Regions from separate parts of the Actinoplanes sp. CA-030573 genome, predicted to be linked through region 3. Evidence: riboswitches for the same ligand, from Rfam matches in the RefSeq annotation. Region 3 holds a riboswitch; each other region holds the start of a gene.
What was found. A riboswitch is a leader RNA that binds a small molecule or an ion and turns the genes downstream of it on or off. The one in region 3 is predicted to bind S-adenosylmethionine.

Region 1 (9,885 bases), 890 kb from region 3:
CAAGTGGAGCAGCGCCACGACCGTCGCCCGCATCGCCATCCGTGAGACGAGCGGCGGCGGCGCGATCGGCAGCTACCGCGTCCTGAACGGCGACACCGGCGCTGTACTCAGGACCGGCTCCGGCTCCGGCGTCATCACCTTCGCGAGCACCTCGCTCAAGAAGATCACCTTCGACATCCAGAGCGCGTCCGGCACCCCGCGGGTCGCCGAGTTCGAGACGTACACCTCCTAGCCGCCACCGACGCCTTGCGCCGATCGGGAAAGATCGGCGCAATGCGTACCCTCGGTGTCCCTCTCGCGGTCCTCGTCCTCCTTTCCGGCTGTACGCGCGAAGCGTCCCCGGTCGAGCCGATGCCGAGGGTCGTGTCCGTCCCGCCCGCGACGATCCCGGCGTGCCCACCCTCCGGGCTGCGGGCGAGCGCCGAACGCGGGGAGGCCGCCGCCGGCTACCGCGAGATGACCGTCTACCTGGAGAACTGCGGCGACCGGGACTACCAGCTGCAGGGGCGGCCCGACATCGTGGTGCTCGGCGCGGACCGGAACCCGCTCCCGGTCGTGGTCGAGCCGAACCGGCTGGTCACCGCGCCGCCCCGGCGGATCGTGCTGAAGCCGGGCGAGAAGGCGAGCTCCACGCTGTCCTGGCACAGCACGGTCGAGGCCGGCAAGGAGGTCGCGACCGGCGCTTATCTCGCGGTGGCGGCGCTCGCCGGCACCGAGCACCAGACCATCGCGCTGCCGTCGGCGCTCGATCTCGGGACGACCGGGAAGCTGGCGACGACCGCCTGGAACTGACGGCGCTGTCGTCTTTCGGCATCGCCGGGTGACATCCCCTTGATCGTCGCGAGGACCGCGACCAGGGAATGCAGCTCGGAGCGGTGCTTACACCCGGCGTACGGGAAATGCCCTGAGGGTTTTCGTGGCCCGAGTCAGGCAGAAACCCGGAGGTGATCTGTGGCGGGCGAGGCGCACTCTGAGGGCACACCGAAACCACTTGAACCGGAGATGATCGGAATGCGAACCCAGCTTCTCGCCGCCCGCGCCGCCGCCCTGTTCGCCAGCGAGCTCCCGACCGGCTCGCGGCCCGCGCCCACGGCCGTCCAGGCCGCCATCGCGACCGCCGTCCACGCGTACGGTGGCAGCCGCGGATGTGTCGCCATGATGGCCGCCGCCTACGGCGACTACCCGGAGACCGCGGCCCCGCGCATGCGGTGGGCGCTCAGCGTGATCTCCCAAGCGCCCGGGGCCCGCCGGCCGGAACCGGAGCGGCAGCTCCTGGCCGCCTGAGAAAGCCCGCCTGAGAATGCACTGAGTGACGGGGCTCACCCTGACGGAAAAAGGGATGCTCGTCCGAGTGCGTCGATGGAAGGATTCGAGCCGACAACGACTCGCAATAACTTCCTGGAGCGTCACGTGACTGATCAAGCCGCCGCGCCGCCCACCAAGCTGGACGGCGCCGTGCTCAAGATCGCCGGCGTGGTGGTGCTCGGCGCGATCATGTCGATCCTCGACATCACCGTCGTCAGCGTCGCGCTGCCGACCTTCCAGACCGAGTTCAACGCTACGTACGCCGAGGTCGCCTGGACCCTCACCGGCTACACGCTGGCCCTGGCCACCGTCATCCCGCTGAGCGGCTGGGCCGCCGACCGGTTCGGCACCAAGCGCCTCTACATGCTGGCGCTGCTGCTGTTCACGCTGGGCTCGGTGCTCTGCGCCACCGCCACCTCGATCGAGCAGCTCGTCGGCTACCGGGTCCTGCAGGGCCTCGGCGGCGGCATGCTGATGCCGCTCGGCATGACGATCATGACGCGGGCGGCCGGACCGCAGCGCATCGGCCGGCTGATGGCCGTGCTCGGCATCCCGATGCTGCTCGGCCCGATCGGCGGCCCGATCCTGGGCGGCTGGCTGATCGAGGCCGCGAGCTGGCACTGGGTCTTCCTGATCAACCTGCCGATCGGCATCGTCGCGCTGATCTACGCGCAGTTCGCGCTGCCCAAGGACGACCCGCACCCGTCGGAGTCGTTCGACTTCCTCGGCATGCTGATGCTCTCGCCCGGCCTCGCGCTGTTCCTCTACGGCGTCTCGTCGCTGCCGGCCGAGGGCACGGTCACCGCGCCCAAGGTCTGGATCCCGATGGTGGTCGGCGCGCTGCTGGTGATCACCTTCGTGCTCTACTCGTTCAAGCCCAAGCACCCGCTGCTCGACCTGCGCCTGTTCAAGAACAAGCGGCTGACCGTCTCGACGATCTCGCTGTTCGTCTTCGTCATCGCGTTCATGGGCTCCGGCCTCCTGTTCCCCAGCTACTTCCTGCAGGTGCGCGGCGAGTCGACGCTGCACGCGGGTCTGCTGATGGCGCCGCAGGGCATCGGCGCGATGATCACGATGCCGATCGCCGGCACGCTGGCCGACAAGATCCCGGTCGGCCGCACGGTCCCGTTCGCGATGCTGCTGATCGGCGCCGGGTTCTTCACGTTCACCCAGGTCGGCGTCGACACTTCGTACGTGCTGCTGTGCGGCTCGCTGTTCGTGATGGGCCTCGGCATGGGCGGCACGATGATGCCGATCATGACCTCGGCGCTGCGCACGCTGCACCACCAGGACGTGGCCCGCGGCTCGACCCTGGTCAACATCCTCCAGCAGATCGGTGGCTCGATCGGCACGGCGACCATGTCCGTGATCCTGACCAGTCAGCTCAACGGCTCGCCGGTCATCCCCGGCGTCACCAACCCGCGGACGGGTGAGCCGATCACCGAGGCCGGCGCGGCGATCGCCCACCAGCAGGGCGCGCCGATCCCGCTGCCGCCGAACATCCTCGAGCGCGGCCTGCAGTTCGTGGCCGACTCGTTCGCCCACACGTTCACGGTCGGCTGGATCCTGATGCTGACGGTGTTCATCCCGATCGCCTTCCTGCCGCGCAAGAAGGAGGCCGCGCCCGCGGCTCCGGCCGGCGGTGACGGCGAGGCGGTCGAGCCTCCGGTGATGATCCACTGAGCCGGGCGCTCGCCGACGGACAGCGGTGCCGGGTCCTGATCTTCGATCTGGGCTCGGGCACCGCTTCGGTCGTGCACGAGAGCTCGACGGTCCTGTTCGAGGCGCCGAACTGGGCCGCCGACGACCGGCTCGTGCTCAACGGGGACGGACTGCTTTGGGGGCTGGCCCTCGACGGGTCCGCCCCGGCCCAGATCGTCTTCGAGGGCCTGCCGGCGCTGAACAACGATCACGTGCTCGGGCCGGGCGGCCTGGTCTACATGTCGGCCGACGACGGCCACATCTACGAGGGGTCGCTGGAGGGCGGTGCGGTCCGCCGGGTGACCCCCGACGACGGGTTCCTGCACTTCCTGCACGGGGTGAGCCCGGACGGGTCCACGCTCGCCTACGTCGGCATCACGCCCGGGGAGTGGACGTCGGGCACGCTGTGGACCGTCGGGGTCTCCGGGCGGGGCAGCCGGCAGCTGACCTCCGGGCCGGGCGCCGACGACGGGCCGGAGTACTCGCCGTCCGGGGAGTGGATCTACTTCAACACCGAGCGGTTCGGCGGAGGCGCCGCGCAGATTGCTCGCATCCGCCCGGATGGCAGCGGGTTGGAGCAGCTCACCTTCGACGAGCGGGTCAACTGGTTCCCGCATCTGGCCGGCTCCCGGGCGGTCTATCTGAGCTTCCCGCCCGGGACGGCGGGGCATCCGGCCGATCTGCCGGTGCTGCTGCGGTTGGTCGACGGCGACGACTGGCGGTCGGCGCGCACGGTGGTGTCGCTCGACGGCGGCCAGGGGACGATCAACGTCAACAGCTGGTCCCCGGCCGGCGACCGGTTCGCGTACGTCGACTACCCGGTGACCCGGTCCGCCTCGATGCGCACGATCAACCGGACCTGATCGCGGCCGCCGAACCACGGGTAGGGGCGGCCCAGATAGCGCTGGGACAGCTCCTCGATGTGCTCGGCGGCGCCGTGCTCGGTCACCTCGAGGACCCGGCCGCGCACCGCGACGTACCGGCTCGGGTTCTCCGGGTCCGCGACCGCGACCGCCACCCGCGGGTCCCGCTCGATGTTGCGGACCTTCTGGTGCCCGCGCACGGTGTTGATCACGACGTGATTGCCGTCGGTGTCCGCCCAGACCTCGGTGATCTGCGGCGAGCCGTCGGGCATGAGCGTCGTGAGGAAGCAGAGGCTGGGCCGGCGCAGCAGCTCGACCAGGTTCCCGGGAAGATCCACCCGCCCACTGTAGGGCGGCGGTGATCAGTCCTCGACCCGGAAGCCGATCTTCAGGCGTACCTGGAAGTGCGCGACCTGGCCGTCCACCACCTGGCCGCGAACCTCCTGCGTCTCGAACCACTCGATGTTGCGCACGGTCTGCGCCGCCTTGGCGATCCCGCTGCGAATGGCGTCGTCGATGCTGGTCGGGCTGCTGCCGACGATCTCGCTGAGCCGGTACACGTGGTTGGTCATGTCGCCCCCTCCGCAAAAGCCCATCCCACCACGCCGGGCGGCGTTCCCGCATCGTCTTCCGGCGGCGGCTCACCCGCGGCTCGCCCCGGCCGGGAACCGGCTTGCCTACGGCCGCCGGCGATGGCACGGTGTCCGCAGGTCATGAGTGCCAGCGCGCAGCCCCGGCTTGCTGGCCGGCAACCCTCCTCTCGCGGGCGGGGTGCCCCGGGTGAGGACCGGGTCCGGCGCACGGGGCGCCGGGCAAGTCGCGAACGGAGTGCTGCAGCCATGCCCTTTCCCGCCACCGTCACGCCGCCCGTGCTCGAGGGCGACCGGGTGCGCCTCGAGCCGCTCGACCGGCGCCACGCCGCCGGCCTCGCGCTGGCCGCCGAGGAGAGCCGGGACGCCTACCGCTTCACCTGGGTGCCCCGCGCCGAGGAGGTAGGCGACTACATCGACCAGCAGCATGCGCGGGCCGCGACCGGATGGCTGATCCCGTTCGCGCAGATCTGGGACGGGCGCGCGGTGGGGGCGACGGCCTACCTGGATCCCCGGCTCTGGCCCGGCCGTGACGAGCTGTTCGCCGTCGAGATCGGCTTCACCTGGCTCGCGGCCTCGGCCCAGGGCACCGGCGTCAACACCAAGGCCAAACACCTGCTTCTCGGGTACGCCTTCGAGCAGTGGCGGGTCGAGCGGGTCGACCTCAAGACCGACGCCCGCAACCACCGCTCCCGGGCCGCGATCGAGCGCGTCGGCGGCCGGTTCGAGGGCGTGCTGCGCTCGTGGAGCCGCTCCTGGGCGCCGGGCGAGGAGGGCCGCCTGCGCGACTCGGCCATGTTCTCGGTGCTGGCCGCCGAATGGCCGGCAATCAAGGAGCGGCAGGCCGCCCTCAACGCAGGCCGCAACGCACCGGCCGGCGGTTGAGCGGGCGGCCGGGACGCCTGTGGACGACGGCCCGAAAATGTCGGTGGGCCGTGGTCGAATGTGGCCCCACCCAAGAAAGGGTGGGGGCGGTCTGCGGGCGGCCGCCTCCGTAGGATGCGGCTCTGTGGCCAGCCGGATCGGGGACATCATTGTCGACTGTGGCGACGCGGAGCTGATGGCGGCGTTCTGGTGCGAGGTTCTCGGCTACCGGGTCTTCGCGCGGGACGCGACCGGCGTGGCCATCCGCGGGGCCACCGTCAGCCCGGACATTCTGTTCATCACGGTGCCCGAGGGGAAGGCCGGCAAGAACCGGCTGCATTTCGATGTCTGCCCGACCGACCGGTCGCCGGCGGAGGAGCTGGATCGCCTGCTCGCACTCGGCGCGCGACGGTCGGCGATCGTCGGCAGCGGCTCGTGGGTCGTTCTCGAGGATCCGGAGGGCAACGAGTTCTGCCTGATGTCCAAGCGGATCCCGGCCGAGCCCGAGCCGTTCCACGAGCCATGACGAGAAGCCGAACGGGACGAGAAGCCGAACGGCACGAGAGGCCGAACGGGACGAGAGGTTGGCCATGCGGATCGCGGCCTGTCAGACGCCGGAGATTCTCGGCGACGTCGACTCGGCGATCGCCGTGGTGCGAGACTTCGCCGCCCGGACCGAGGACGCCGACCTGCTGCTGTTCCCGGAGTGCTTTCTCCAGGGCTATCTCGTCACCGGCCAGCACGTACGCGACACGGCCCTCGAACTGGGCTCGGCCGAGCTCGACGACGTGCTGGCCCGGATCGCGGTCGCGGACCGGATGCTGGTGCTCGGCATCATCGAGCGGGCGGGCCGGCGGTTCTTCAACACGGCGCTCGTCGTGAGCGGCGGCCGGGTGCTCGGCGCGTACCGGAAGATGTTCTTGACCGCGGGGGAGTCGGTGTTCACGGCGGGTGACGGCTATCCGGTCTTCGAGTGCGCGGGGGTGCGGTTCGGCCTCAACATCTGCTTCGACGCGCAGTATCCGCAGGCGGCGCGGGCGGTCGCGGCGGCCGGTGCGCGGGTGGTGCTGCAGCCGGCGCAGAACATGATGCGGCGGGCGAGTGCCCTCGCCTGGGAACATCGGCACAACGCGGTGCGCGCTCGCCGCGTACGGGAGACGGGTTTGTGGTGGGTCTCGGCCGATGTGACCGGCGAGCGTGACGGGTCCCGCGTGGGTCTTGGGCCGACGGCCGTGATCGATCCGTCGGGGCGGGTGGTGGCGCAGGTTCCGGCGGGGGAGATCGGCTTCGTGACGGCGGAGATCTAGAGGCGGGTCGCGGCGCGGACCAAACCGGCCAGAGCGCGGGAACGGCTCTGCGGGGGCCAGGCGATCACCGTGGTCACCCGGGGCGCATCCGGCACCGGTACGGGGTGAAGCCCGTGCCCGAGCTGACCCCGGCACGACTCGGGCAGGACCGCCACCGTGCGGCCGAGCTGGATCAGCTGCAGCAACTGGGTGTGGTCGCGCACCTCGGGGCCCGGACCGTCCGGATAGGAGCCGTCGCGGCACGGCCAGCGCGGCATCGGCAGGTCCGGAACGGCGGCCACCTCGGCCATCGACAGCGCCGGGCGGGTGGTCAGTGGGTGCCCGGCGGGCAGCACCGCGACCTGGCCCTCGGTCATCAGCTCCTCGACGTCGAAGCCGGTGGCGGCGTCGAACGGCCGGTGCAGCAGCGCCACGTCGGCCCGGCCGTCGCGCAGGAGCCGCTCCTGCTCGCCGATCCCGCACAGGAGCACCTCGACCTCCACGGCGCCGGGCTCCACCGCGTACGCGTCGAGCAGCTTGGCCAGCAGCTCGCTGGACGCGCCCGCCTTGGTGACCAGCACGAGGCCGGGCTTGGTCGCCCCCGCCCGGCGGGTGCGCCGATCGGCCGCCGCCACCGCGTCGAGCGCCGCCCGCCCCTCGGCCAGCAGCACCGAACCGGCCTCGGTGAGCGTCACCGCCCGGCTGGACCGCTCCAGGAGGGTGACGCCGAGCCGCCGCTCCAGCTGCTGGATCGCGCGGGACAGCGGCGGTTGCGCGATGCCCAGCCGCTCGGCCGCCCGCCCGAAGTGCCGCTCCTCGGCGACGGCGACGAAATAGCGCAGCTCCCGCGTCTCCATGCCGCCGACGATACCCGCGGGGTATCGCCGGGTACTCAGACGGTGTTGGCGGCCACCGCCGCGCGCGGACAGGATCGACTCATGAGCGAGACGAAGATTGCGCTGGTCACCGGCGCGAACAAGGGGATCGGGTACGAGATCGCGGCGGGCCTGCTGGCGCTGGGCTGGAGCGTCGGCGTCGGCGCCCGGGACGAGGATCGCCGGGAGACGGCGGTGGCGAAGCTGGGCGGCAAGGCGTTCGGGGTGCCACTGGACGTGACCGACGACGCGAGCGTGGCCGCGGCCGCCCGGCTGCTCGAGCGCGACGGTCTCGACGTGCTGATCAACAACGCGGGGATCACCGGCGGCATGCCGCAGGATCCGATCGGCGCCGACCTCGACGCCGTGCGGGCAGCGGTGGAGACCAACGTCATCGGGGTCATCCGGGTCACCAACGCGATGCTGCCGTTGCTGCGCCGGTCGGCGTCGCCGCGCATCGTGAACATGTCGAGCACGGTCGGCTCCCTCACCCGCCAGACGGCGGGCGGCGACGTCGGCCCGATCTCGGTGGCCTACGCGCCGTCGAAGACCTTCCTCAACGCGGTGACCATCCAGTACGCCAAGCAGCTGCGCGACACGAACATCCTGATCAATGCGGGCTGCCCCGGTTACACCGCCACCGATCTGAACGGCTTCCGTGGCGTACGGACGCCGGAGCAGGGCGCCGCGATCGCGATCAAGCTGGCCACCCTCCCGGACGACGGGCCGACCGGCGGCTTCTTCGAGGACGCCGGCGTCGTGCCCTGGTAGGCGGCGCCGGCTTTGTCGCGTCAAAGGCGCAGGCGAGCGTTGTCGGCGGTGCCCCAGAGCTCGGCGATGCGCCCGCCGGCGATCCGGTACATGGCGAACTCGTCGGTCTCGACCGGCGACCGGTCGCCCGGGGCGCCCAGGAACGGCCGGTGCCGTGTTCCCCGGTCGTGCAGGTGGACGGCCAGCCAGGGCGCCTGCCGGACGACGTGCCGGATCTCCCACGTGTAGTCCGGGAACACGGCGACCGTCTTGCGGATGTCGTCGACGTACTGCTCCCGCGTCCGCCGAACCCCGTTCACCAGCACCGCGGAATGCACGAAGCCGGCGACCGCCGCCCAGTCCCGGTCGTTGCACGCGGCGAGATAGGCCGTGTACCTCTCGAGGGTCTCGCGATCGTCCATGCCACGGTCTTACCCGGGAAATGTCGCAGGCGGCGTCTAGCGTGTCGGCATGGCCACCTTTGTCATGATCCACGGCGCCGGCGACGTCGGCTGGTACTGGCACCTCGTCGAGGCCGACCTGCGCGACCGCGGCCACACGACCTCGGCCCCCGATCTGCCGTGCGATGACGACGCGGCCGGTCTCGTGGAATACGCCGACGTGGTCGCCGCCGCCATCGGCGCGCTGTCCGCGCCGGGCCCGCCGATCGTCGTGGCGCAGTCCCTGGGCGGCTTCGTCGCGCCGCTGGTGTGCGACCGCGTGCCGGTGGCCCAGCTGGTCCTGGTCGCTCCCATGATCCCCGCGCCGGGCGAGGCCCCCGCCGACTACTGGGCCGACACCGGGTACGACCACGAGGCCGAGGGCGATCTGTTCTATCAGGACGTTCCGGCCGAGCTCGCGGCCGAGGCGATGAAGCGCTCACGCCGCCAGTCCGAGACCCGGTTGTCCGAGCCGTCCCCGCTCGCGGCATGGCCGGCCGTACCGACCCGGGTGATCGCGTGCCGCGACGACCGGCTGCTGCCCTTGCCGTACCTCCGCCGGGTGTCGCGCGAGCGCCTGGGCATCACGCCGGAGGAGATCGACGGCGGCCACACGCCGGCCCTGAGCCATCCGCGGGAGTTGGCCGCCCTGCTGCATTCCTACGCGGTCGCCGAGAGCGGGGCGTGACCGATGCACGCCACCGGATATGACGCCGAGCTCCGCCTGCTGAACGACGTGCTGCGCCGCGCCGCCGCCATCGCGCCCACCGAGCACGTCCTCGACATCGGCTGCGGCGCCGGCCTGACCACCCGGGAGGCCGCGCGGGCCGCCGCACGCGGCACCGCCCTCGGCGTCGACGTCTCCGCGCCCGCCCTGGAGCGGGCCCGGGCCGCGGCCCGTGACGAGGGCCTGACCAACGTCCGCTTCGAAGAGGGCGACGCCCAGACCCACCCGTTCCCGGCCCTGCACTACGACGTGGCGATAAGCCGCTTCGGCACCATGTTCTTCGCCGACCCGGTGGCCGCCTTCGTCAACATCGCCTCGGCGATGCGCGCCTCCGGCCGCCTGGTGATGCTGGTCTGGCAGTCCCACGACCGCAACGAGTGGGACGCCGCGATCCGCCGGTCCCTGGCCCCCGGCACCCCGTCGGCCGCCGCCAACGGCCCCGACCCGTTCACGCTCGCCGACCCGCAAGCGGTCACCGGCCTGC
Region 2 (9,885 bases), 4.1 Mb from region 3:
AGGTTGCGCACCTTCTCCACCACGACGCCGCCCTCGAGGCCGGCGTTCACGGCGATCTGGCGCAGCGGGGCGTCGAGCGCGAGCTTCACGATCGTCGCGCCGGTCGCCTCGTCGCCGACCAGGTCCAGCTTCTCGAACGCGGTCTTGCCGGCCTGCACCAGGGCGACGCCACCACCGGGCACGATGCCCTCCTCGACGGCCGCCTTCGCGTTGCGAACGGCGTCCTCGATGCGGTGCTTGCGCTCCTTGAGCTCGACCTCGGTGGCCGCGCCGACCTTGATGACCGCAACACCGCCGGCCAGCTTGGCCAGGCGCTCCTGCAGCTTCTCGCGGTCGTAGTCGGAGTCCGACTTCTCGATCTCGGCGCGGATCTGGTTGACCCGGCCCTGGATCTGCTCGGCGTTGCCGCCACCGTCGACGATCGTGGTCTCGTCCTTGGTGATGACGACCTTGCGAGCGGTGCCCAGCAGGCTGAGGTCGGCGTTGTCGAGCTTGAGGCCGACCTCCTCGCTGATGACGGCGCCACCGGTCAGGATGGCGATGTCCTCCAGCATGGCCTTGCGGCGGTCACCGAAGCCCGGGGCCTTGACGGCGACGGACTTGAAGGTGCCGCGCACCTTGTTGACCACCAGGGTCGCCAGGGCCTCGCCCTCGACGTCCTCGGCGATGATGACCAGCGGCTTGCCGCCCTGCATGACCTTCTCGAGGACGGGCAGCAGGTCCTTGACCGCGGAGATCTTGCTGTTCGCGATCAGGATGTAGGGGTCGTCGAAGACGGCCTCCATGCGCTCGGCGTCGGTCATGAAGTACGCCGAGATGTAGCCCTTGTCGAAGCGCATGCCCTCGGTGAGCTCGAGCTCGAGGCCGAAGGTGTTGCTCTCCTCGACGGTGATGACGCCTTCCTTGCCGACCTTGTCCATGGCCTCGGCGATGATCTCGCCGACCGTGGAGTCACCGGCGGAGATGGAGGCGGTGGAGGCGATCTGCTCCTTGGTCTCCACGTCCTTGGCGAGCTGCTGAAGACCCTCGGAGACGCTCGCGACCGCGGCCTCGATGCCCCGCTTCAAGGCCATCGGGTTGGCGCCGGCGGCCACGTTGCGCAGGCCCTCACGGACCAGCGCCTGGGCCAGGACGGTCGCCGTCGTCGTGCCGTCACCGGCGACGTCGTCGGTCTTCTTCGCGACCTCCTTGACCAGCTCGGCGCCGATCTTCTCGTACGAGTCCTCGAGCTCGATCTCCTTGGCGATGGACACACCATCGTTGGTGATCGTGGGGGCGCCCCACTTCTTCTCGAGCACGACGTTGCGGCCCTTGGGGCCGAGCGTCACCTTGACGGCGTCGGCGAGCTGGTTCATGCCCCGCTCGAGGCCCCGACGAGCTTCCTCGTCGAATGCGATGATCTTGGCCATACGGCGTTGTCCTCCTGGACATTCGCGGTGGGGGCCGCATGGGCCCGCACATTGCGGAACACTGCGGACGTCACCACCTGGCGATGTGACGTCCTCAGGTCGAGCCGGATAGCCCGCGACGACCGGCTCCGTGCCCCGGCGCCGATGGCGGCGCCGCGACCGGAACCCCACCGCCCCGACCTGCTTGGCACTCACCAGTCGCGAGTGCCAATGACCTGTTTAGCACTCCCGGGGGGCGAGTGCAAGGAAACGCCATCTTGCGCGCATCAGTCCAGCTCCGGCCGGGAGAGCTCGGCGAACAGGGATGCGCTGGTCACCGGTCCCTCGGCCCGGCGAGCCTGGGCGTACGCCACCATGGCCGTGATCGCCCAGAGCAGAACCGACACCACCGCCACCACGGTCGAGGCGATGGCGCCCCAGGCCGCCTCGGCGAGCCGGGGCAGCACGGTGACCGCCAGCGAGGCGAGGACCGGCCCGCCGAGCGTGGCCGGCGAGCACAGGTGGGCGGCCCGGCGCGGGCCCCGGTCGCGCTCGATCAGCACGACGCAGCCGAGCATGCCGAGGAAGGTGAGCACCGCGGTGGAGATCAGGGCCAGGCCGGCCGCGAGCGGCGCCGCCACCGCCGGGCCGAGGCGGTCGGTGGTGAGCAGCAGCGGCAGCGCCTGGGTGACCACGCCGAAGGCGGCGAACCAGAGCCAGAGCGGGCGCAGCCGGTAGGCGACCAGGCGCGCGGCGGCGCGGGGCGACGGCAGTGAGCCGGTGGCGGCCTCGGCGACCGCGACCGCGGTCGCGCCGGCCAGGCAGATCACCAGGGGCAGCGCCGAGACCGTGAAGTAGGCCAGCCACATCAGCGGGAGCAGCAACAGGCCGAAGCCGCCGAGCAGGTCGGAGAGGGCGGGCGCGGCGATCACCGTGTCGTCGACCCGGCCGACGAAGAAGTGCATCGGCAGGGCGGCGACCAGACCGGCACCCAGCAGGCCGGCAAGACAGCGACGGACGGCGCCGCGGGTGTGCGTGAGCAACCCGGGCAGGCCCGAGCGGAGCGGGGGCACCAGCGGGTCGGCCTCGTCGGTGGCGGGCACGGCGAGCTCGGCGGCGCGGCTCAGATCGGCCGTACGCGACTCCGGGTCCCACGGGTCGGCGGCGGTCACCACCGGGCCCTCGACCATCGTGAAGCGGTCCTCGCCCTGGTCCATCGACACACCTTGCCCCAACCCGGCGCCGGTCCGCCACCCGTCCGGTTCCGGCCAGGCGGGTTGCCGCCGGGCCCGGCACAGGGTAGTGAGAACAGCGTGAACAGCTGGCGCGTGCACCGGGTGACCGTCGACGACGCCGCGCGGATGCGTGCCCTGCGGCTGGAGATGCTGGCCGACGCACCGATGGCGTTCCTCGAGACGCTCGCCCAGGCCGCGGCCCGCCCGCACGAGGCCTACCGGCGGCGCATCGCCCAGGCCGCGAGCGGCTGCCAGACCGCGCAGTTCGTGGCCGACCCGGGCGGCCGCGGCCGGCTCATCGGCCACGCCGGCGGCACGGTGCTGCCCGAGGAGCCGGAGTCGACGGTGGTGTTCGCGGTCTACGTGACCCCCGGGCACCGCGGCGGCAAGGTGCTGGCCGAGCTGGTCGAGGCGGTGGCCGGCTGGTCCCGCGCCTGCGGCCGGGAGAGCCTGATGCTCGAGGTCGTGGTGGGCAACGGCCGGGCCGTCCGGGCGTACGAGAAACTGGGTTTCGAAGACACCGGCGAGCGGGTGCCGCACCCGGTCCTCCCCGTGCTCACCGAGCTCCGCATGCGCCGGCGCATCTGATGCGGCCGGGTTCATGAGGCGGCCAGGCTCATGAGACGGCACCACGTCCGCACCGTGGTCACCGCCGCCAACGCCACCACCGCCGTCGGCCTGCTCGTCGCCGTGCTCGGCGGCGCCCGGGTGCGGCGCGGGCGGGACGGCATCCTGATCGGCGAGGGTTACCGCCGCAAGGCGCCGCCGGCCACCTGCTTCACGGTCGGCTCGGTGATCATGTGCCGGCACAGCGCCGAGTGGCTGCTCGCCGACGAGCGCGCGGACCTCTTCGGGCACGAGAGCCGGCACGCCGGGCAGTACGCGTGGCTGGGACCGTTCTTCTGGCCCGCCTACTGGACGGCGTGCCTGTGGTCGTACGCGGCGACCGGCTCGTGGGGCGCGCGCAACCTGTTCGAGCGGCGGGCCGGCCTGACCGCCGGCGGCTATCCCACCGACCTGCCGGTGCGCCCGTGGCTGACCCGGCTCAGAGGTCGCGCTGCCAGAAGAGAACCGACTCCACCGGCCGGAAGCCCATCGCGCGATTGATCCGCATCATGTGCTCGTTGGTGGCCGCGTTGAAGGTGTCGATCACCTCGATGGCCGGCCGATGAGTACGGGCCTGGGCCAGGTTGGCCAGTTTGATCAGCAGGCCGAGCCGATGGCCACGGTGCGCCGGAGCGACCAGCGTGGCGTTCTGCCAGGCGTGCGCGGGTTCGTCGGCCGGGCAGTTCAGCGTGGTCCAGGCAACCAGCCGCGCGCCGTGCAGCGCACCAGTGTGGAACGTCATCCGGCCGCGCCGGGCCCGGGCCGCCTCGTCCGCCCGCAGCCGGTCGGCGTCGATCCGCTCCGGCTCCCAGTCGAGGTCACCGGTGGGCGCCTCGGTCATGAACGTGCTGTCGAGGGCCGCGACCTCATCGATGATCTCGTCGGGCGCCACCCCGGTCCACTGGATCAGGTGGTAGCCGCCGGCCCGCTCCCAGGCCGCGGCCAGCTCGGCGTCGAGCCGGGCCTGGTCGGCCGCGCGCACGTCGAGCCGGCTGCGGATCTCCTCGAGACCGACCCGCGCGCCCATCGCGGCCGCGAAGGAAGCCCCGTCCGGATGTCGCTGGATCGTGCGCCCGAACAGCCGCACGCGGCCCTCGGCCTTGGCCCGCTCGACGGCCAGGTCGTAGAGCGCCCGGCCGGCGCCGCGCCGCCGGGCGGACGGCAGCACGGCGAGCTCGACGTCCACGGTGCCCAGGTTGTCGGCTTGTGAGAAGGCCAGCTCGAGATGACCCACCGGCTCACCGTCGAGGCGGGCGAGGTAATGCTCGACGACGTAGCTCGCGGCCGGCGTCGCCACCCTGGTCGCGAACGCCTCGGGCGAGAGCGGCTCGATGTCGCTGCGGTCGTGGACGGCGCCGGCGCGGTAGATCTCGTAGGCGTCCGCGGCCGAGGCGAGCGGACCGATGGAAAGCACCATGGCCGCCACCCTGGCGGGTCGGCGGCCATGTATGCCAGCGAATTTGGTCGGGAGGGTGGACGCACAGCGCCTCCGGCACTGGGTCGTTGGGCACCTCGAGAGATTGTCGCCAAGCTCGAAAGGTGAGGGGCCTCGTACGGCGTCGGCCCTCCCGCAGAGAGCATCTTGCCGACGCTGAGAGGCCCGCGCAAGTCCTCCGGCGATGGAATCTTCAACTAATGGCAGACAGTCGATTACCGACGGTCATCCCAGCAGGCCCGCCTCCCGGGCCCCGCGCAGCGACGGCTTGATCTGGTGAGTGGGCCCGACCAGGCCCGCGACCGCGTCGAGGGTCTTGAGCCCCTCGCCGGTGTTGTAGACGACGGTCTCCTTGTCGGGGTCGAGCTTGCCGCTCGCCACGAGCTTTTTGAGCACCGCCACTGTGGTGCCACCGGCGGTCTCGGCGAAGATGCCGGTCGTCTCGGCCAGCAGCCGGATGCCCGCGCGGATCTCGTCGTCGTCGGCGTAGTCCATCCAGCCGCCGGTGCGCTTCACCGACTCGATCGCGTACGCGCCGGCCGCCGGGTCGCCGATGTTCAGCGACTTGGCGATGCCGGTCGGCTTGACCGGGACGATGTGGTCGGTGTCGTTGTGCAGCGCGACCGCGATCGGGTTGCAGCCGGCCGACTGGGCGCCGAACACGGCCCAGCCGCCCTCGGGCGCCTCGACCAGGCCGATCTCGACCAGTTCCGCGAACGCCTTGTCCACCTTGGTGAGCAGCTCGCCGGAGGCCATCGGGATGACGACCTGGGCCGGGATCCGCCAGCCGAGCTGCTCGGCGACCTCGTAGCCCAGGGTCTTGGAGCCCTCGGCGTAGAACGGGCGGACGTTCACGTTCACGAACGCGGTGTCCTCGAACTCGTCGGTCTCGACCAGCTCGCCGCAGAGGCGGTTGACGTCGTCGTACGAGCCCTCGATCGCGACCAGGTCGCCGCCGTAGACCGCGGTCGTGACGACCTTGCCCTGCTCCAGGTCGTACGGGATGAAGACGATGCTGGGCGCGCCGGCCCGGGCGGCGTGCGCGGCCACCGAGTTGGCCAGGTTGCCGGTGGAGGCGCAGGCGAAGCGGGTGAAGCCGAGGCCGCGGGCGGCGGTGAGCGCCACCGACACGACCCGGTCCTTGAACGAGTGGGTGGGGTTGGCCGAGTCGTCCTTGACGTACAGCGGCGCCCGCAGCCCGACGGCGGCGGCCAGCGCGGGCGCGCTGACCAGCGGGGTCAGGCCGGGGTCGAGGGTGACCCGGGTGGCCGGGTCCTGGCCGGCGGGCAGCAGACCGGCGTAACGCCAGATGTTCTGCGGACCGGCCTCGATCTGCTCACGGGTCACCCGCGCGAGAGCGGCCTGGTCGTAGGCCACCTCGAGCGGGCCGAAACACTCGTAACAGGCGTGCTGGGCGACCAGCGGGTATTCGGCGCCGCACGCGCGGCAGACGAGGCCACGGGCCGGGGAGTCGGTGACCGAGGGTGTGCTGACGGCAGACGTCATCGAGGCCTTCCTCTCATCTTTCCCCGAAGCCGGGGACGGAATTAGCACCTGCCGCGTGCGGCCTCTTCAGTGAGACAAACACGGTGGTTGCCGGGGCTTCATCGGGCCGTTCCCTCTGCCCCTCTGGATGAGGTATTCAGTTGTTTCCCACACCTTACGTCGGGTCGTGGCGGACACGGAGTGGGCATCCCGAGGTGTGAGCCACGACCCAGGCCCGTCAGCGGTTCGGCAGCCTCATGAAGGCCGACCGGGACCACAGGATGCCGGTCACCGCGAGCACGACCGACCAGGCGACGGCCAGGATCCAGGTGTCGCCGACCGGGGTGCCGTCGAGCAGGTGCCGCAAGGTGTCGATGATCGGGGTGAACGGCTGGTTCTCGGCGAACCACCGCACACCCGGCGCCATCGTGTCGGTCGGGACGAACGCGCTGCTCACGAACGGCCCGAAGCTGAACAGCAGGGACAGCGAGTTGGCACCGGCCACGGTCTTGGCGGTCAGGCCGAAGGCAGCGGTCATCCAGCTGACCGCGAACGTGACCAGCACCAGCAGCCCGGCCACGGCGAGCCAGTCGAGCCCGCGAGCGCCCGGACGGAAGCCCACCGCGAAGAGCACCCCGATGACCAGGAGCAGGCTCAGCGACGTACGCACGAGGCTGCCACCCACCTGCCCGGAGAGCACCGCCACCCGGGAGACCGCCATAGTCCGCAGCCGGGCGATCACTCCCTCGGTCATGTCCTGGTTGATGTTGATGGCGGTGGCCGACCCGCCGCCCCCGATCGCCATCACCAGGATCGCCGGTGAGATGTAGTTCACGTACGCGCCGCGGTCGCCCGCGCTGATCGCGCCGCCCAGCACGTACGTGAAAAGCAGCAGGAAGATGCACGACGTGCCGATGCCGCTGATGGTCATGAGCGGGAACCGGACCATGCGGGTGAGGTCGCGCCGGACCATGGTGGCCGAGTCGGCCAGGACGAACGAGGTCATCGGATCCCCCCGGTGAGTGCAAAGAAGACGTCGTCGAGCGTGGATTGCGCGCCGACCGAGCTCTTCAGCTCGTCGGCGGTGCCGGAGGCGACGAGCCGGCCCTGGTCGAGCAGCGCGATGCGGCCGGCCAGGCGGTCAGCCTCGTCGAGGTACTGCGTGGTGAGGAAGATCGTCACGCCCCGGGCCACCAGGTCCTCGATGATCTCCCACATCGTGCGGCGGCTGCGCGGATCGAGACCGGTGGTCGGCTCGTCCAGGAAGATCAGCCGCGGCTCGCCGACCAGGGTCATCGCCAGGTCGAGCCGCCGCTTCATGCCGCCGGAGTAGGTCGCCACCGACCGGCCCGCCGCCTCGGTGAGGTCGAACCGCTCGAGCAGCTCGTCGACGCGGGCCCGGCCGGCCCGGGCGCCGAGGTGGCGCAGGTCGGCGATGAGCCGCAGGTTCTCCCGGCCGGTGAGCACGCCGTCGACGGCCGAGAACTGGCCGGTCACGCCGATGATCTCGCGGATCTTGCCGGGCCGGCGACGCAGGTCGTGGCCGTCGATGGTGACGTCGCCGGCGTCGGGCGCCAGCAGCGTGGTGAGGATCTCGACCATCGTGGTCTTGCCGGCGCCGTTCGGCCCGAGCAGGGCGAAGACGGTGCCGGGGGCGACGGTGAGATCGATGCCGTCGAGGACGGTGTGGCTGCCGAACGCTTTCCGCAGCCCGCGCACGGTTATCATACGCATACTATACATACGCGTATACGTGGAGGCTACGTATAACCGGGAGCTACGAGGTGATGTCCTTCCGGGTGAAGCGCCAGAACGCCAGCGACCAGAAGAGCGTGGCGTAGCAGACCGCCGCGATCGCGCCCTTGACCAGGTCGTCCACCTGCGGCGGGGTGGAGAGCAGGCCGAGCCAGGCGTCGCTGTAGTGGGTCGGCAGGCCGGTGCGCAGGCTCCCCAGGGCGGTGATCTGGTCCAGGATGCTGGAGAGGATCCACAGCAGCACCGCGCCGCCGACCGCACCCAGCGCCGCGTCGGTCAGCACCGAGAGCAGGAACGCGAGACCGGCCACCACGAGCATGATCACGGCGAGGTAGGCGACGATCCCGAGCAGGCGGAGCACGCCCTGGCCGGGCGGGATGGCGGCGGCCACGGTGCTGCCGAGCGGGTGCCAGCCGTAGCGCAACGTGCCGACCAGAAGGCCGGTCGCCGTCAAGATCAAGAGCGCGAGCAGCGCGTACGCCAAGGCCACCACCAGCTTGATCGCGAGCAGCCGCACCCGCGGCACCGGGATCGCCAGCAGATAGCGCAGGCTCCCCCAGCTCGCCTCGCTCGCCACCGGGTCGCCGCAGAACAGCGCCACCACCACGACCAGCAGGAAGCCGGCCGAGACCGCCAGGCAAAACAGCGCGAAGTTGAGCCCGCCCGAGGTAGCCAGGTCGACCAGGCTGCCGAACGCCCCGCCGCCGTTGTTGTCGTCGTTGCCGTTCCCGCCGCCGAACTCGAAGGCGACCAGGATGATGAGCGGGAGCAAGACCATGAAACCCAGGGCCAATTGGGTACGACGGCGGGTCGCCTGCCGCTTGACCTCGGCCCACACCGGGAGCGTCGCCGACGCCCGGTACCCCTGGACTGCCGCTCCCGCGCTCATCGGTCCCCACTTCCTCGCGAGTTGTCGCCGACCAGGGCCAGGAACGCGTCCTCCAGCCGCCGGCGCGGCACCACCCGGTCGACGTCGACGCCGGCCCGCACCAGCGAGGCCACCACCTCGGCCCGGGGCGTGCCGTTCATGTCCACGATCAGGCCGCTCGCCCCGTCCGGGGTCACCGAGCGCACACCCAGCCCCTCGAGCACCCGGGCGGCGGCCGGCACGTCCGAGACGTCGAGCAGCACCGACGGCGACTCGCCGACGATCTCCTCGACCGGGCCGGACGCCACGATCCGGCCCTTGTTGACCACCACCGCGTGCGTGCAGGTCTGCTCGACCTCGGCCAGCAGGTGGCTGGAGACCAGCACCGCCCGGCCGTCGGTCGCGTAGCGCTTGAGCACCCGGCGCATCTCGGCGATCTGCGGCGGGTCGAGACCGTCCGTCGGCTCGTCCAGCACCAGCAGCTCGGGCAGGCCGAGCATGGCCTGGGCGATGGCCAGCCGCTGCCGCATGCCGTGGCTGTACTTGCGGGTCTTGCGGTGCACCGAGTCGCCGAGGCCGGCAATCTCGAGCGCCTCCTCGAAGTGGGCGTCCGCCTCCGGCCGCCCGGTGGCCTGCCAGTACGCCCGGAGGTTGTCGTAACCGCTGAGGTGGGGCAGGAAGCCGGGACCCTCGACCAGGGCGCCGACCCGGGACAGGATCGGCGCGCCAGGCGTGAGGCGGTGGCCGAAGACCAGCGCGTCGCCGCCGGAGGGCATGGTCAGGCCCATCAGCACGCGCAGGGTGGTGGTCTTGCCGGCGCCGTTGGGCCCGAGCAGGCCCACGACCTGGCCGCGCTCGACCGTGAAGCCGATCTTCTCGACGGCGACGAAGCCGTCGCCGTACGCCTTGCGGAGATCGCGCACCACCAGCGGCGTGTCCGCGAACTCGGCCAGCACCTCGTCGTGCCGGCGACGCCGTCGCCGGCGGCGCACGAACTGCACCACCGCGAGGCCGAGCACGATCGCGACCAGCAGACCGGCCAGCACGTACCGCCAGATCGTCTGCGGGTTGGCGATCGGCGTCCCGACCACCGTGGGAAGCGTGAGCGTCGAG
Region 3 (9,885 bases):
GCGGCGGGGCCGGTCATGGGAGTCCTCAATCTTTCACGGCGCCGGCGGTGACGCCGGCGGCCACGTAGCGCTGCGCCAGGATGAGCAGCAGCGTCGCGGGGATGGAGGCGACGACGGCGGTGGCCATGATCGCGTTCCATTGCTGGTTGTTGTTGCCGATGTAGTGGTAGATGCCGAGGGTGATGGGCTGCCTCGTGCCGCCGCCGTCGAGGGTGGTGGCGAAGACGAAGTCGGACCACGCCCACAGGAACGCGAACAGCGAGACGGTGACGACCGCGTTGCGGCTGACCGGCAGGATCACCGACCAGAACGTGCGTACGGTGCCGGCGCCGTCGATGCGGGCGGCGTTGGTCAGCTCCTCGGGGATGCCGGACATGAACGCCGTGAAGATCAGGACGCCGAACGGGACCGCGATCGTGGAGTCGGCCAGGACCAGGCCGGCGGCGCTGTTGAGCACGCCCAGGCGCAGGTAGATGGCGTAGAAGCCCATCGCCATGATGATGCCCGGGATCATCTGGGCCATGAGCAGCACGAAGGACAGCGCGCCGCCGCCCCGGGGCCGCAGCTTGGCCAGCGAGTAGCCGGCCGGGGCCGACAGCGCGACGGTCAGGATCACGGTGCCGAGCCCGATCAGGAAACTGGTCCCGAGGTACGGCAGCTGTTGGTGCAGCACCGATCGATAGCCCTCGAGGGTCCCGTGCACGGGGAACAGGTAGGGCGGATCGTGGCGCATGTCGGTGTCCCGGGTGAAGGACACGTTGACCATCCAGTAGACCGGGAACAGCATGAGCGCGGTCAGCACGACGCCGACGCCGGTCTTCACGCGGCTTCTCACGACATCGACCTCCGCTGCGTCCGGATGTAGAGCAGGCCGAAGACCAGCGCCATCACGATGAGCAGGTTGCCGACCGCGGCGCCCGGCCCGAACTGCGGCAGCAGGTTGCCGAAGCTGAGCTTGTAGGACCAGGTCGCGAACGTCGTCGAGGCGTCGGTCGGCCCGCCCCTCGTCATGATCCAGACAAGGTCGAAGACCTTGAGCGTGTAGACCAGCCCGAGCAGCAGGGTGATCGCCGAGACCGGCCGCAGCAGCGGGAACGTGACCCGCCAGAACCGCTGCCAGCCGCTCGCGCCGTCCAGCGCCGCCGCCTCGTGGATTTCGTCCGGGATTGCCTGCAGCCCGCTGTAGAGCACGACCAGGTTGAACGGGATGCCGATCCAGATGTTGGCGATGATGACGCTCGTCAGCGCCCAGTGCGGCGACGTCAACCAGTTGACCGGATCGACGCCGGCGACCTTGAGGAACGCATTGACGACGCCCGAGTCGCTGTTGAGCATCCACGACCACGTCGACGAACTGACGATCAACGGCAGCAGCCACGGTACGAGGAACAGCGCCCGTAGTGTGGCCGAGAGCCGGAAGCTCTGGGCGAAGAAGACCGCCAGCGCCATGCCGATGGTGAACTGGAACAGCAGCGACACGCCGGTGAAGACGACGGTGTGCAGCAGGGCCGGCCAGAACGTCGGGTTGTCGATGACGGCCCGGTAGTTGTCGAGGCCGCTGAACGGCGCGCCGCCCTGCACGAACGACCGGACCGTGTAGTGCCGCAGGCTCAGGTCGAGGTTGCGGTACAGCGGGTAGGCGTAGAACGCGACCAGGTAGATCACCACCGGGGCCAGGAAGCCCCAGGCCGCCCACTGTCCCGACCGCTTCCGGGCGACCCGACCCGGCGCGGCCGCGGTGGCCGGCTCGGGACGGGTCAGCACGTCGGTCACTTGACGGCCGCGGCCGCGGTGGTCTGCGCGGCGGTCATCGCGTCCTGCGGCTGCTTGCTGCCGGAGAGCGCGGCCTGGAACGCCGTCCACATCGGCTCCGAGATCTTCGGGTACTTGGTGCCCAGGTTGTCGCTGGTGCGGCCCTTCGCCGCGCCGACCGCCTGGACCCACACCTTCAGCTCCGGGTTGGCCGCCACCTGCTTCTCCTGGACCTCCTTGGTCGCCGCCACGTAGGACAGGGTCGTGTCGGTGGTCAGGGCGTTGTCGGCGTTCGTCAGGCACTTGATGATCTTCTCGCTGGTCGCGTACCGCCCGGTGTCGCTCTGCACGGGCGCGGTCACGAACTCGCCACCGGTGGGTGCCGGCGCGGTGCCGCCGGCCTGCGACGGGATGGGAATGATCCCGTACGGGAAACCGGTCTTCTTGGCATTGGCCAGCTGCCACGTGCCGTTCTCGCTGAACGCGAAGTCGCCGGTCGCGAACTCCTGCCAGCTGGTGGTCTGGGTGTTGTTGAGGACCGAGTTGGGCGCGAGGCCCTTCTTGACCCAGTCGGTCCAGAGCGTGACGGCGGCGACGCCCTGGGGCGAGTCGAGCTGGGTGAGGTTCGCGCCGGCGCCCCAGAACCAGGGCAGGAACTGGAACGAGCCCTCCTCGGTGCCGATCGCGGAGAAGGTGATGCCCTTCTTGCCGGCCGCCTTGACCTTCTCCAGCGCGGCGGTCAGCGACGTCCAGTCCTTGATCGTGGCCGGATCGACCTTGGCCGCGTCCAGCACCTTCTTGTTGTAGTAGAGCGCCAGCGTGTTGGCGCCGATCGGGATGCCGTACGTCTTGCCGTCGAGCTGCCCGGCGGCGAGCAGATTGGGCTCGATCGCCGACGTGTCGATCTTCGTATCCGCGGTCGTGGTGAGCACGCCCGCCTCGGCCAGCGTGGAGACCACCGGGTTGTCGACGATCAGCACGTCCGGGGAGTTGCCCTGCTGGGCCGCGAGCAGCGCCTTGTTGGTCAGGTCGGTGGTGTCGAAGCCGGTGCGCTTGACCGTGACGCCGGCGTCGGTGCCGCACTTCTGCAGCAGCTTGACCCAGTCCGACGAGTCGTCGAACTGCGGGTAGGGATCCCAGATCGCGAAGGTGCTCTGCTGCGGGCCGGAGGCGCCCGCCGAGGATCCGTCGTTCGAGCAGGCGGTCACGCCGACCGCGAGCGTCAGGGCGGCGAGGGCACTCAGGCCGCGCCGGGAGAACGTCATGTTCGGTACCCCTGGTTTCCGAGGAGGAAGAAACAGAAGGAAAACGATTGCCTCGACGCTAGGGATCACCTTGCCGGGATGTCAAGGGCCGGTTACGGTTCGAGAGTCGTGGTCGGGGAAACCGGGGAGGAAACGCTGGGCACCATCGATCGCGCCGCCACCATCAGCGAGGTGGCGGCTCTTGCCGGAGTTTCCCCGGGTACGGCGTCGAAGGCGTTGAACGGGCGGGGCGCCCTGCGGCCGGAAACCCGTCAGCGCGTGCGGGAGGCCGCCTCGCAGCTGGGCTTCGTGGCCAACGCCGCCGCGCGCAGCCTGCAGGCCGGCCGCACCTACACGGTCGGCATGATCACCACCGACTCGATCGGCCGGTTCAGCATCCCGCTGCTGATCGGCGCCGAGGACGCGCTCGGTGCGGGCCAGGTGTCGGTCTTCCTGTGCGACGCCCGCGACGACCCGATCCGCGAGCAGTACTACCTGCGGACGCTGCTGGGCCGCCAGGCCGACGGCATCATCGTGACCGGGCGCCGGACCCAGGCCCGCCCGCCGATCGGCCGGTCGCTCCCGGTGCCGGTGGTCTACGCCTTCATCAGCTCGACGGACGAGGCGGACTGCTCGGTGGTCCCCGACGAGGCCGACGGCGCCCGCCGCGCGGTCGAGCACCTGCTGGCGGTCGGCCGCCGCCGGATCGCCCACGTGACCGGCCCCGAGCACCACCACTCGGCCACGGTCCGGGCCGGCGCGGCGATGCAGGCGCTGGCGGCGGCGGGCCGGGAGCCCGCGGCGCCGGTCCTGTTCGGCGAGTGGTCCGAGGCGTGGGGCCGCCAGGCCGCCGGCATCCTGCTCTCGACCGGCGCCGCGGTGGACGCGGTGTTCTGCGGGAGCGACCAGATCGCGCGCGGACTGGCCGAGGCGTTGCAGGAGTCCGGCCGGCGGGTGCCCGGCGACGTGGCGCTGGTCGGCTTCGACAACTGGGACGTGATGGTCGACGGCTGCCGCCCGGCGCTGACCAGCATCGACATGGACCTCGAAGGAATCGGGCGGACCGCGGCGGAGCTGCTGCTGGCCGCCATCAACGGCGACCCGGCACACGGCCGGCGGGCGCTGCCGGGCCGCTTGGTGCCGCGAGCGTCGACGGCGGTGCACCCGAGCTGATCCGGCGCCCGGTCAGCGGGTCGTGGTGGGTGCGCCGGGCCGGGACGCCGCCGGTGCGGCGGTGCCAGGCCGGGACGCCGGTGCGGCGGCGCGAGGTCGGGACGCCGGCGAGGCGGCGCCAGGCCAGGATGCCGCAGAGGCCGAAGCAGAGGGCGTTGGCCAGGCCGTGGGTGGCCGCCATCCAGGTCAGCGACGGGTGCGGCAGGCCGGTCGCCTCGCCGAGCGCCCAGCTCAGCGCGAGCAGCATGGTCGCGGCCAGCACGCCGGTGGATGTCAGCAGCAGGGCCCTGGTGGTGCGGTCGCGCGCGGCCGGGACGATGTGCCGCCAGGTCAGCCCGGCGACCAGCCACATGCCGGCGGTGAGGACGACCGCGCCGGCCAGCTCGACGTAGTCGCTGATGAAGTAGCCGGCGAAGACCAGCGCCGTGCCGGCCGGCACGGTCAGCGCGGCGAGGGTGGCGGGGCTCGGCCGGCCGGGCGGGGCGGTGGTGGCCGCGGCGAGGGTGACGGGGCTCGGCCGGCCGGGCGGGGCGGTGGCGGCGACCAGGCCGGCGATCAGGGCGGCCGCGAAACCCGCGAAGTGGAAGTGTGCCACGGTCAAAGCCAGCACGGCCGGGCGGAAGCCGAGCAAGTGGTAGCCGTATCGCTCGGCGACCAGCGCGGCGGCGGCCACGAACGGGGTGACCAGCGCCGTGGTGACGGCGACGCCGACCGGGGTGGGGCGACGGAGCCGGGGCAGCGCGTTGATCGCCAGGAACGCGGTCGCCAACGCGTACGGAATCGTGAACGCAAGCGTGAGCGGACCGCGTGGAAGCCACAAAGCGATCGCGGCCGGCAGGGCCGCCGCCGGCCACCAGCGTGCGCGGATGCCGGCGAGCCGGAGACCGAGCGGCACCACGAGCAGCATGCCCACCGTGACGGCGACGTTGACGATGGCGGTCATGGCGGCTCCCGTCGCTTAGTTGAACGTGTTCAACTATAGCGGGCTACGTGTTGGCCCGCTTGACCAGGCCGGCCAACGTCTCGGCGGTGAACGGGCTGCCCGGGAACATCGCCATCCGGCCCAGCGGGAAGCTGCCCAGCATCTGCAGCGTCGAGGAGTCCATGGGCAGCCCGCCGGCCAGGCCGCCCTCCGCCATCGCGGTGAAGACCTCGGTCAGCACCTCGGCGCCGCGCGGGTCGGTCAGCCACTCGCCGATCGTGGAGTCGGCGGTCAGCGGCACGCGCGCCTCGTCGCCGGGCACGTCGACGGTGAGCGATGCGCGGATGTCGCGGGACGAGGCGCCGATCTCGATCCGGTGGGGCCCGCCCTCGACCACCCAGCGTGACAGCCGCACGTCCCAGTAGGCCAGGTCGCCGCGCTCGATGAGCAGCACGACCTCGGCGGTCTCACCGGCGGCGATCGGGACGCTCGCGAACGCCTTCAACTCCCGCGGCGCGCGGCGCACCCGCGAGGACGGCACACTCACGTACGCCTGGACGACCTCCCGCCCGTCGACCGGCCCGGTGTTGGTGACCGGCAGGCGGAGCTCGATGCCGTCCTCGCGAACGACGGCGCCGGCCTCGCCGTACGAGAAAGTGGTGTAGGAAAGGCCGAAGCCGAACGGATAAGCCACCTCCTGCCCGCGCGCGTCGAAGCCCCGGTAGCCGAGGTGGATGCCCTCGCCGTAGCGCACGTGGCCGGCCTCGCCCGGGAAGTCCAGGTAGGACGGATGGTCGGCGAGCCGGAGCGGGATCGTCTCGGCGAGCCGGCCGGAGGGGTTCACGCGGCCGAAGAGCACGTCGGCCACGGCGCTCCCGCCGGCCTGGCCGAGCAGCCAGCCCTCGACCAGGCCGGCGACGTCGGCATCCCACGGCTTGGTGGTGACCACGGCGCCGTTCGACAACACGACGACCGTACGGGGGTTGGCCGCCGCGACCCGCCGGATGAGCTCCAGGTGTGCGGCCGGCAGATCGAGCGACTCCCGGTCGGCCCCTTCGGTCTCCTGCTCGGTGCCCGCGAAGACGACCGCGATGTCCGAGCTGCCGGCCAGCCGGACCGCCTCGTCACCCCCGGCGGCGAAGCCGACCCGGCCGGGCGCGGCCTCGGACATGGCGGTGAGGGCGTCGTCGAGCCGGGTCGGGGTCATCTGTGAGCTGCCGCCGCCCTGGTAGCGCGGGGTGCGGGCGAGCTCGCCGAGGACCGCGATGGTCTGGCCCTCGGTGCGCAGCGGCAGGACCGCGCCCTCGTTCTTGAGCAGCACGATGCCGCGGCCGGCGATCTCCCGGGCCAGGGCGTGGTGTGCCGCCTGGTCGTACCCGTCCGAGGTGTCCGGTGTGGACTTCGCCACGAGGTCGTGCACCCGCGACGCGGCGAGCGCGAGGGTCCCGGCCGGGAGGCGGCCGCCGGTGACGGCTTCGACCAGGGCCTGGTCACCGGCCGGGTCCGGCCCGGGCATGGTCAGGTCGAGTCCGGCCCGCACCGCCTCGACCCGGTCGACCACGGCGCCCCAGTCCGAGACGACGACCCCGCGGAATCCCCACTCGTCACGCAGCACCTCGGTGAGCAGCCAGTGATGCTGACTGGCGTAGACGCCGTTGACCCGGTTGTAGGCGCACATCACGGTCCACGGCTGCGCGGTCGTCACGACCCGCTGGAAGGCGCGCAGGTACAGCTCGCGCAACGATCGCTCGTCGACGTCGGCGCTGATCCGCATGCGGTCGGTCTCCTGGCTGTTCACCGCGAAGTGCTTGAGCGAGGCGCCGACCCCGCGCGACTGCAGGCCCTGCACCCAGGCGGCCGCCAGCACACCGGTCAGCAGCGGGTCCTCGCTGAAGTACTCGAAGTTGCGGCCGCCCAGCGGGGTCCGCTTGAGGTTGATGCCGGGACCGAGCAGCACCTGCACGCCCATCGCCCGGCACTCGTCGCCGAGCGCCTCGCCCATCCGGCGCAGCAGCTCGGGATCCCAGGTCGAGCCGGACGCGACCGCGGGCGGGAAGCAGGTGGCGGGCCGGCCGGCGAGCAGGTCACCGGCGCCGGCGACCTGCAGGCGTACGCCATGGGGCCCGTCGGTCAGGGTGATCGCCGGGACGTCACCGGCCGCCGTGCTCGACCAGAAGTCACTGCCGCTCGTGATCGCCGCTTGATCATGCAAGTCCATGAGAGGTCCCTTCGCTGACTTCGGAGCGGGCTTGACATCTCGACGCTCTTGACATCTTGCCGTGGTTGACTGCATCTAGGCATATGCACGCAACGTGGCGTGGCTGCCCCGTAACGGACGGCCCGCCCCGGCGGCTTCCGCGGATCGGACGGGATGGGGAGCAAGATGCGTATCAGCGACATTCTCCGCGTCAAGGGCAGCAAAGTCGTCACCGTGACACCGGACTCGGATGTGGCCCGGCTCCTGGCCGTGCTGGCCGAGCACAAGATCGGTGCGGTGATCGTGTCGGCGGACGGCAGCCGCGTCGACGGGATCGTCAGTGAGCGCGACGTGGTACGGGCGCTCGCCGCCCGCGGCGCCGCGGTGCTGAGCGAGCCGGTCAGCCGGATCCACACCGTCAGCGTCCGCTCGGTGTCCCCCGAGGCGCCGATCGAGGACGTGGCCCGGCTGATGACCGATCACCGGTTCCGGCACGTGCCGGTGCTCGAGAACGGCGGCCTCGCCGGCCTGGTCAGCATCGGCGACGTGGTCAAGAACCGCATCGACGAGCTGGAGTCCGAGCGCACCAGCCTCGAGGGCTACATCACCGGCGAGCGTTACTAGCCGCGCCACCTTTGGTAGGTTGTCGGGCAGGTCATGAGTGTCAGCGCACAGCCCCGGCTTGCTGACCGGCAACCCTTCCGTCCGCGATGGGGTGCCCCGGGTGAGGACCGGGCCTGTCGCCGGCCGGCGAGGGCAAGCGCGGACCCGCAAGAGGGTCCCCTGTTGCGGAGGTACACCCATGTCCCTGGCCGTCCAGACTGCCGACCTCGACGTCATCGGCGCCGGTTTCGTCCACCTCGACTACGCCGCGACGGCCCCGTGCGTACGGGTGGCCGCCGATGCCGTGCAAGCCCTGCTCCCTCGCTACGGCAGCGTGCACCGCGGCGCCGGTCCCCGCTCGCAGGCCTCCACCCTGGAGTACGAGCGGGCCCGCGCCGTCGTCGCCACGTTCCTCGGCTGCCGCCCCGGCGACCAGGTCGTCTTCACCCGCAACACCACCGACGCGCTCAACCTGCTGGCCCGCGCGCTGCCGCCGGGCACGACCACGGTCGTCTTCGACGGCGAGCACCACGCCAACCTGCTGCCCTGGCCGTCGGTGCTCCGGCTGCCCGCGCCATCGTCGCCGGCCGAGGCGGTGGCGGCGGCCGACCGGGCGCTGGGTGACCGGACCGGCCCGGCGTTGCTGACGGTCACCGGCGCGAGCAACGTGACCGGCGAGGTGTGGCCGCTGCGCGAGCTCGCCGCGGTCGCCCACCGGCACGGCGCCCGGATCGCGGTCGACGCCGCCCAGCTCGCCCCGCACGCGCCGGTGTCGCTGGCCGGCCTGGACGCCGACTACGTGGCGCTCTCCGGCCACAAGCTGTACGCGCCGTTCGGCGCCGGGGTGCTCGCCGGCCGCGCCGACTGGCTCGACGCGGCCCCGCCCTATCTGGCCGGCGGCGGTGCGAGCGCGTGGGTCGGCGACCGTGCCGGCGACGTGCGCTGGGCGACCGGCCCGGCCCGGCACGAGGGTGGCACCCCCAACCTGCTGGGCGCGGTGGCGCTCGGCGCGGTCTGCGCCGCCCTGCTGGAGACCGACCGCGCGGCGCTGCGCGCGCACGAGCAGGAGCTGCTCACCCGGCTGCGGGAAGGGGTGCGGCGCCTGCCGGGCGCGGTCGAGGTGAGTCTGTTCGGTACGCGGACGGCCGAGCGCGTGGGGATCGTGTCGCTCGCGCTGCCGGGCCGCGATCCGGTCGCCGTGGCCGCCCGGCTGGCGGACACGTTCGGCATCGGCGTGCGGGCCGGGCAGTTCTGCGCGCATCCGCTGGTGCGGCGGCTGGCGTCGGTTCCGGGTGGTGCCGGTTGCGGCGAGGCGGGATTGCTGCGGGTGAGCTTCGGGCTCGGCACGACGTCCGACGACATCGACAGCCTTCTCGGGGCGCTGGGGCTTCTGCTGGGCTGAGCGACCGCGGCGGCCGGAGGGATGGGGCGATGGATCTGCGCGTGACCGGCGGCGGCCGTGGCGAGCCGCTGCTGCTGTTGCTTCATGGGCTGGGCGCGACCGGCGACGTGTGGTCGGGGTGGGCGCCGCTGCTCGCCGAGCGGTGGCCCGGGCGCTGGCTCGCCCCGGACCTGCCCGGCCACGGTGGCTCGGCGCCGCTGCCGGAGTACACCTTCGACGCTCTGGCCGGCGCGGTCCGCCCGCTCGTCGAGAACGGGCGGACCGTCGTGCTCGGCCACTCGCTCGGCGGCGTCGTCGCCCTCGCGCTGGCGGCCCGGCCCGGGGTGGTGGCGGTCGTCGGGCTCGGCATCAAGGTCGGCTGGACCGGCGACGAGCTGGAGCGGGCGCGGGCGCTGGCCGGGCGGCCGGTTCAGTGGTTCGGCACGCGTGAGGAGGCCGTAGCCCGGCATCTGCGCGTCTCCGGCCTGGCCGGGCTGGTCGCCCCGGACGACGCCGCCGTCCGCAGCGGCGTCCGGGAGGAGGACGGCCGCTGGCGGACGGCGCTCGACCCGCGCGCGTTCGGCGTCGGCGCCCCGGACATGGCCGGGCTGCT

Region 1: another riboswitch for S-adenosylmethionine. It lies ahead of ACQP2F_RS21090 (GNAT family N-acetyltransferase); the one in region 3 lies ahead of ACQP2F_RS25175 (aminotransferase class V-fold PLP-dependent enzyme).
Region 2: another riboswitch for S-adenosylmethionine. It lies ahead of thrC (threonine synthase); the one in region 3 lies ahead of ACQP2F_RS25175 (aminotransferase class V-fold PLP-dependent enzyme).

The regions. Positions count from the first base shown of each region.
Region 1 covers NZ_CP192038.1:4,533,767-4,543,651, forward strand. Annotated here, with positions in the region: gene ACQP2F_RS21055 (pectate lyase family protein) at 1-232, shown strand, start outside; gene ACQP2F_RS21060 (DUF4232 domain-containing protein) at 352-792, shown strand; gene ACQP2F_RS21065 (hypothetical protein) at 1,012-1,284, shown strand; gene ACQP2F_RS21070 (DHA2 family efflux MFS transporter permease subunit) at 1,411-2,988, shown strand; gene ACQP2F_RS21075 (TolB family protein) at 3,060-3,869, shown strand; gene ACQP2F_RS21080 (PPOX class F420-dependent oxidoreductase) at 3,821-4,207, opposite strand; gene ACQP2F_RS21085 (dodecin) at 4,232-4,441, opposite strand; SAM riboswitch class IV at 4,579-4,694, shown strand; gene ACQP2F_RS21090 (GNAT family N-acetyltransferase) at 4,709-5,344, shown strand; gene ACQP2F_RS21095 (VOC family protein) at 5,469-5,849, shown strand; gene ACQP2F_RS21100 (carbon-nitrogen hydrolase family protein) at 5,914-6,630, shown strand; gene ACQP2F_RS21105 (LysR family transcriptional regulator) at 6,627-7,466, opposite strand; gene ACQP2F_RS21110 (SDR family oxidoreductase) at 7,548-8,255, shown strand; gene ACQP2F_RS21115 (ester cyclase) at 8,276-8,656, opposite strand; gene ACQP2F_RS21120 (alpha/beta fold hydrolase) at 8,706-9,362, shown strand; gene ACQP2F_RS21125 (class I SAM-dependent methyltransferase) at 9,366-9,885, shown strand, end outside.
Region 2 covers NZ_CP192038.1:9,486,035-9,495,919, forward strand. Annotated here, with positions in the region: gene groL (chaperonin GroEL) at 1-1,409, opposite strand, end outside; gene ACQP2F_RS44050 (hypothetical protein) at 1,676-2,605, opposite strand; gene ACQP2F_RS44055 (GNAT family N-acetyltransferase) at 2,750-3,211, shown strand; gene ACQP2F_RS44060 (hypothetical protein) at 3,242-3,730, shown strand; gene ACQP2F_RS44065 (N-acetyltransferase family protein) at 3,669-4,646, opposite strand; gene thrC (threonine synthase) at 4,890-6,170, opposite strand; SAM riboswitch class I at 6,181-6,304, opposite strand; gene ACQP2F_RS44075 (ABC transporter permease) at 6,388-7,155, opposite strand; partial or broken gene ACQP2F_RS44080 (ABC transporter ATP-binding protein) at 7,209-7,883, opposite strand; gene ACQP2F_RS44085 (ABC transporter permease) at 7,927-8,793, opposite strand; gene ACQP2F_RS44090 (alpha/beta fold hydrolase) at 8,790-9,885, opposite strand, start outside.
Region 3 covers NZ_CP192038.1:5,425,330-5,435,214, reverse strand. Annotated here, with positions in the region: gene ACQP2F_RS25215 (glycoside hydrolase family 127 protein) at 1-17, opposite strand, end outside; gene ACQP2F_RS25210 (carbohydrate ABC transporter permease) at 26-787, opposite strand; gene ACQP2F_RS25205 (carbohydrate ABC transporter permease) at 832-1,764, opposite strand; gene ACQP2F_RS25200 (sugar ABC transporter substrate-binding protein) at 1,770-3,017, opposite strand; gene ACQP2F_RS25195 (LacI family DNA-binding transcriptional regulator) at 3,126-4,169, shown strand; gene ACQP2F_RS25190 (YndJ family protein) at 4,087-5,112, opposite strand; gene ACQP2F_RS25185 (glycoside hydrolase family 3 C-terminal domain-containing protein) at 5,156-7,309, opposite strand; gene ACQP2F_RS25180 (CBS domain-containing protein) at 7,475-7,912, shown strand; SAM riboswitch class IV at 7,942-8,057, shown strand; gene ACQP2F_RS25175 (aminotransferase class V-fold PLP-dependent enzyme) at 8,091-9,293, shown strand; gene ACQP2F_RS25170 (alpha/beta fold hydrolase) at 9,323-9,885, shown strand, end outside.